3 regions of the Pseudoalteromonas sp. AWH4_217 genome follow, and region 1 is predicted to be linked to each of the others. Evidence: predicted binding sites of a transcription regulator. Region 1 holds the regulator's gene; each other region holds the start of a gene.
The links. Region 1 encodes sigma-54, which starts transcription at its own class of promoters, with help from an activator protein. Its sites were predicted from a motif close to GTTGGCACGNNNNTNGNNT; they were not measured.

Region 1 (2,251 bases):
CCCCTCCGTTCACATGTAATGTGGCTTCTGCTTTTTGGATGAGCTTTTCGACATCTAGGATTACATGCACATTGTTGATGTGATCAAAGTGCCTTTCTAGCTTCGCAAACTTGTTTGTTACATAGTCTCTTAACGAATCGGTGATTTCTACATGTCGACCAGTTAAATTTAGTTGCATAAGCATTTTCCTTCTGTAGTTACGTCTAAATCAAGCTTTTACGCTGATTCGACGGTGGGATAGCCAAAGACTCTCGGTATTTGGCAATTGTACGTCTAGCCACTTTGATCCCTTGATCTGCCAATACATCCGCGATTTTGCTGTCACTTAATGGCTTAGCTGTATTTTCTGCGGCAATTAGCTTTTTGATCAATGCTCTGATTGCAGTCGAAGAGCATTCTCCTCCGTTTTCAGTGCTGACATGGCTTGAGAAGAAATACTTCAACTCATAAATACCGCGAGGCGTGTGCATATACTTTTGCGTTGTTACACGTGAAATTGTGGACTCATGCATGTCGACCATTTCGGCCACATCATTGAGTACCATAGGTTTCATCGCCTCGGGGCCATGTTCAAAGAATGCCTGTTGTTGTTGCACAATGCAATTGGTAACTTTCAATAAAGTTTCATTGCGGCTTTCGAGACTTTTAATAAACCATTTTGCCTCTTGCAAGTGCGAGCGGATAAACTGACTGTCGGTGCTCGACTTGACTGAACGGGACATAGCGGCATAGTGATCGTTTACTCTTATCTTCGGCATAGAGTCCGGGTTGAGTTCAACAACCCAGCGGCCTTTCACTTTTTTCACCGAGACATCCGGTATCACATAGTCTGCTTCTTCTTGCACTATACTGGCGGCAGGCTTGGGGTTAAGGCTGTGGATCAGGGTCATGACTTCTTTAAGCTCAGCTTCTTTGAGCTTAGTCTTTTTCATCAAAGTTCGGTAGTCACGACTTGCGAGTAGATCGATATGTTCCGTCAGAATCTCTTTGGTTTGGGTTAACCACGGAGTGGCTGGATCAAACTGATTGAGCTGGATACACAAACATTCCTGCAAGCTGCGGGCTGCAATACCAACGGGATCAAATAATTGAACACGTTTCAGTACGGCTTCGACTTCATCCAATTCGATTTGTTCGTCGTCATTGTCCTGATTCATACTCTCAACAATGTCTTCGCAGCTGATAGTCAATAAACCAGCGTCGTCAACGGCTTCGACGATTGCCAGAGCAATGGCTCTGTCAGTTGGGCTAAAGGGAGTGAGCTCCAGTTGCCACATCATGTATTCTTGCAGCGTCTCAGAGGTTTTTCCCTGATAGATGGTTTCATCTTCTGGCATAGGGCCAGAGCTGCTTGCCGGGGCGGCACTGATGTACTCATCCCAGGTGACGTCCATTGCCAGATCGTCACTGACGGTGTCTTTGTTTAATGCAGCGTCGCTGTCTTGCTCATAGTCACTGACAGCCGAGTCCTCAAAGCTGTCACTATCATTGGTTGCGTGTTGATCTAACTCAGTATCCGATTTGGACTGTGTTTCATTATCGTGTGATTCAGACTCACCCTCTTCCACTTCCAACAAAGGATTGCTATCAAGCGCTTCTTGGATTTCTTGTTGGAGATCTAGCGTACTCAACTGTAACAGACGAATAGCCTGTTGCAGCTGTGGTGTCATTGTCAGTTGCTGCCCCATGCGCAGCTGTAGCGATTGCCTCATGTATCTCTAACAATCCTTTTTGTTATTTACTTCTAATCTTATAACTATAGCCTGAATTGCTCACCTAGGTAGACATCCCGCACGGTTTGATCGGCCAGAACATGCTCCGGGGTGCCTGCTGCTATCAGTTCACCATGTGACACTATATAAGCTTTCTCACAGACGTCCAGCGTTTCACGCACATTGTGGTCTGTAATCAATACGCCGATACCGCGGTTTTTTAGGTGTTCAATAATTTTCTTTATATCTAACACTGAAATGGGATCAACACCAGCGAAAGGCTCATCCAATAAGATAAATTTTGGATCTGCCGCAAGCGCGCGTGCAATTTCTACCCGACGCCGTTCACCGCCCGACAATGCCATGCCCTGGCTGTCACGGATATGCTGAATATTAAACTCATCTAATAACTCGTTGAGGATAACTTCTCTTTGCTCTTTACTGAGTGCTTTTCGGGTTTCCAGAATCGCCATCAGATTTTGATACACTGTGAGTTTACGGAAAATCGAGGATTCTTGTGGCAAATAACCTATGCCCAG
Region 2 (2,251 bases), on a different contig from region 1:
GCAAAGTCTTCCTGTTTCTGTACCATGACTTCGACTAAATCATTGATCTGGATATTATTCAGCGGCCGCTCTGAGATGTTTTCTGCAATGGCATTTTGCGCATTGACCTGAATGATACGCACCTGGTTGAGGGTTTTGATGCTTTGTGGGAAAAACTGATTGGTCGTGCCCTGCATATCTCGTCGATGAGAAATGGTGAGCAGCTGTCCTGCTTCAATGCCGTGATTACGGCCAAGATTTATCACTAACTTGCCTTGCTCGCGATGTAATATTTTACCTCTGCTGGGCAAGCATGACAGTGCAGAGTCCAGATCCTGGGCCACGCTGTTAAAGACGCTCTGGATCTGCTTGGCATAGTTGGTACGCCAAAAGGTATCGCTGTAGACATCAACAATCTTGGTTTTTTCAAAAGGCCAGACGCCGCTGACGGCGTAGTGTTTCTGCCAGACCTTGTCGCGGGTCAGGGCATCAAATGCAACAAAGTCGATTTTAAAGCTGCGCACATATTCTTCATCCTGCCAGAATGCGTAGTCATCGTTGGTTTTATCTCCCGCTGCAATGTCGGTGATCTGGCTCATTAGTACATACTGACTGTTGCTTAACATGGTCAGAGAGTCAATCAGCTGCCCATCATATTCAAAACGTTGGGTAAAAAACGGCCGAGCATTGATCGCATGATCCAGGTATGGGATCGGCTTAACGGTGAGGTTGCGCTGTGCCAGTGTATGATAAAGCCGCTCACTGCTGGCTTTTGCGATGTCAAAAATTTGACCCAGTCTGGCCTGATGAGGCTGGATCAGCTGGCTTTGTGTAATGGTTACTTGTTTTGCAATCGCCGCTTGTGCGCACTGCTCCAGCTTGGGGAAAATATCCAGATGCAAAGTGACACTGACGATCCCATCTTGCTTTTGTTCGGAAACGAGGTTGATCTGCTGGATCTCACCATGGCTCTTTATCTTGATTTGATCTTGCGTCAATACCCCATCGGCCAGTGTGGTAACACTAGATACCGTGGCGCCCGAGAAGATTAACGCCTGAGTAATGGCGTCCTGCACGGCTTCCTGACGAGCTTCGGCCAGATCTTCTGTGTGTGCATTGGCGTAGCCCGTGACCTCAAACCACTCTGCGCTGGCCCCAAAACTGGCGGTAGCCAGTAACACACTCATAATACGCGACAATTTCATGACTTTATTACCGAACTTTAAGCAAATCTCTAACTTAGCACAGCAAGTCCTGTGCCAAAGGTATTGGCAAGGTTTGTGCATAAAGATTTGTTACTTGATGATATGGCAAATGTGCCACACAGAGGAGTTACCCTATGAATCAGTTTAGAGCGCTTTGGCGTCAGCGGGTAGTCAACCTGCTCAAATCCTGTGCTGTTGTTACGGCTGCGGCACTGGGTCTGGCGGGATGTAGCTCTATCATAGACAAGCATGTTGAATACAGCTATGTGAAACCCGACTCTTATCCCGTGCTCAAGGCGGTTGGTTATGCTCCGCTGAGCTCTCAGCCGGGCAGCAGTGACAGTGAAAAAATGCTGATGGCCATTAAGGTCTCTAAGCTTGAAGCTTACCGAGAGCTTGCAGAGCAGGTGTATGGTCACCGATTGAGTGCCAGCACCACAGTACAGGGCGCAGTGGCGCAGAATGATGGGTTACGCAGCCAGGTGCAGGGTCTGATCCGAGGCGCCAAAGTCATGAAAAGCTATGCGGTGGGAGACATCTACACCACGGAACTGGAGCTTGATATGAAGCGGGTTTACGATTTGTATATTGGTGAGGTTAAACCACGTAAAGTGGAGCGTGTCACTTATTACTGAGCCAGGCCTGTCGGGTCAGGTCGGCCAATTATGCCCTTTGCTTTCAATGTGCCTTCAATTTATACTGTTTAAATATACACATCACCTCTGAATATCAGAGGTGTATTTCAAGGTAAATGGAGGCTGGTCTGTGCTGGACCCAAGAACTGAAGCTCAAAAGGTGCTTAAACGGCTGTGGAGTGATAACCAGTTTCCGGTTGATCCTGTGACTATCTGCAAGTCACTTGGGCTTGACGTCGTGGAGATGGCGCTACCAGAAAAAGTATCTGGGGCGTTGATCAAAGAAGCCGGAACGGATCCCGTGATTGTGCTGCATCAGGACGATCATTTAAATCGAAAGCGATTTAGCTGTGCTCATGAGCTTGGGCACTATATTTCCCGTATTGAATCTGACAACACGGATAAAGAATACGAGTACATTGATCTCAGAGG
Region 3 (2,251 bases), on a different contig from region 1:
TTGACTTCACCGCGGACTTTTTCAATGCGCTGGCCACCCGAAGTGTCACCTGTGATGGTGAGGCCACCTGCTTCAATCACTTCGATGTCGCCAGAGTCATCATCTATGGTAACGTGGCCTTTGATGTTTTGTACTACCAGGTTACCACTGCCATCGTTTATGTTGGCACTACCCTGCAAGTTCTGAACTCTGATAAAGCCGGAGTCATCGCGTAAGTCCAGCGAGTTGCCGCCACGGATCTCTAGATTGCCGGAGCCATCGACTATGGTCAGGTCGCCACTCAGGTCAGTCAGGCTGATGTTGCCTGATTCGTCGTCCAGGTTAAGAGAGCGTCCACCAATGATCTGCAGGTCGCCGGAGCCATCTTCGATGTCCATATCGCCGCTAATGTCAGTGATATAAACTTGCCCAGAGGCATCGTCGAGCTTAAGCTGACTGCCACCCTGAATACTGATGTCTCCAGAGCCATCTTCAATATCCAGCATGCCACTGACACCGCGGATAATCATTTGTCCTGAGCCATCATCAATTTTGACATTGGCCGCGCCATTAATGCTGATGTCCCCGGAACCGTCTTCCAGCTCAATATCACCTGTCATTCCTGTAATGGCAATGTCACCAGAGCTATCGTCAATATCCAATGCCAGGTGTTTAGGCACACGCACAGTGAGATCGATTCTGGGGCTATTGCCGCTGTACCAGACAATGCCGACCCGGGTGTTTTGCTTTGCGACCAGTCGAGCGTTGTTGCCGTCCTGCTCAAGACTGAGCTGATAGCTATGCTCTTTGTCGGTCAGTATCTTGGCATCGACTTCGATGTGTGTGAGGTTATCGTCACCAATGATGTCCAGTGAACCCGCACTGGTATCTGCGACCAGGCTGGAGAGGTTTGCTGCATCCAGTGTCAGGCTTTTTTGCAGTTCTACATCGGCCACTGTTTTGCTGTGGCCATCGATATGGATCACACAACCACTGAGTGCCAATGCTGCGAATAAGGGAGAGAGTGTTTTTATCATGGTGAGTTTCCATTTTGTTCTTTTTTGATATGTACAGGTTCAGCAAAACGAGTGCCAAAAATATATTTATAACAATATCAATTGGATAGCCTATTTTTAAGCCTTGGTTCAGAACGCATAGTGACTGAATTTAGTGAATTTAACCAAATATTAGTGTAACTAATTATGTGTGTAGGTTTGAGTGTGTCACTGAATTGTCAATTATTGCATCTAGCATTGGACTTGTACCGAGTGGCTTTCATTGACGAGCAGACAGATGTTACATTCGATAGTAACCCGGCCGACACAGGACAATACGAGTGATACACAGGCGCTGGCAAGAATTCCGGATTGCGCTATGTTTCTCGGGGTTGGGGCGGCCAGTGCTGCGGAGCTTGGGAATTCAGCATGTGTTATCTGCAGTAACGACTCACCCTGGTTACTTATCGACTGTGGCCACGATACCCTGTTGCGATTTAAGCGGGCTTTTGGCGGTCAGTCTCTGCCTCAGGCGGTATTTATTACGCACCTGCATTACGATCATATTGGCGGGCTGGAACAGCTCTACTTCAAAGCAGCATTGAGTGAGCAAAAAGTTCGCCTGTATGTGCCTGTGCAACTTATCCAGTCATTGTGTGCCATGCTGGCTTATACTGGGCTGGCAGAGCAACGTGAAGATATCTGGCACACTTTTGAGTTACACCCGGTTGGTGAGTACTTTTTTCATCAGCAGGTCCGGTTAAATTGTTACCCGGTGCGTCATCAGGCTCCTGGTAGTGCGTTCTCCCTGCATCTTCCCGGGCGGTTTTTCTATAGTGGCGATACCCGACCAATCCCTGAACTATTAATCCACCAGATAGGTCAGGGAGAGATCATATTTCACGACTGTGTGGCGTCGGGTAACCCCAGCCATGCTGGTCTGGATGAACTACTAAAAGAATACCCGCCAGCCATTCTGGCCAGGATATGCGCTTACCACTATCACGGAGAGGACGACGTCCGTGCGTTTGAAGACGCAGGCATTGGGTATGCCAAACCACAGCAAATAATTCCTTTTTGTTAAGCCCCTTTACAGTGCGTACCCTGATCAGTTCGACTGATACGGATCTCAGCCAGCATTTCCTCTTCCTCCTCATCAAAGCCGGTTTCAACAAACCCAAAACTGGCATAAAAGTCCTTTGCGACCGGGTTATCCGGTACGTAACAGATTGCGATTTCTGTGACTTCCGGGAGGCTACGGATCTCCTCCAGTGCTG

Region 2: a site for sigma-54 is predicted at 1,225-1,243, ahead of ACXAH1_RS14950 (flagellar assembly protein T N-terminal domain-containing protein). Genes of this name have one in related genera too.
Region 3: a site for sigma-54 is predicted at 1,057-1,075, ahead of ACXAH1_RS16010 (DUF4097 family beta strand repeat-containing protein). Genes of this name have one in related genera too.

Annotation. Positions count from the first base shown of each region.
Region 1 is NZ_JBSWYM010000002.1:31,227-33,477, forward strand. Features, by position in the region: gene hpf (ribosome hibernation promoting factor) at 1-178, opposite strand, end outside; gene ACXAH1_RS01900 (RNA polymerase factor sigma-54) at 204-1,712, opposite strand; gene lptB (LPS export ABC transporter ATP-binding protein) at 1,757-2,251, opposite strand, start outside.
Region 2 is NZ_JBSWYM010000011.1:74,289-76,539, forward strand. Features, by position in the region: gene ACXAH1_RS14950 (flagellar assembly protein T N-terminal domain-containing protein) at 1-1,184, opposite strand, end outside; gene ACXAH1_RS14955 (LPP20 family lipoprotein) at 1,319-1,819, shown strand; gene ACXAH1_RS14960 (ImmA/IrrE family metallo-endopeptidase) at 1,950-2,251, shown strand, end outside.
Region 3 is NZ_JBSWYM010000012.1:129,152-131,402, reverse strand. Features, by position in the region: gene ACXAH1_RS16010 (DUF4097 family beta strand repeat-containing protein) at 1-1,016, opposite strand, end outside; gene ACXAH1_RS16005 (MBL fold metallo-hydrolase) at 1,273-2,058, shown strand; gene ACXAH1_RS16000 (GNAT family N-acetyltransferase) at 2,055-2,251, opposite strand, start outside.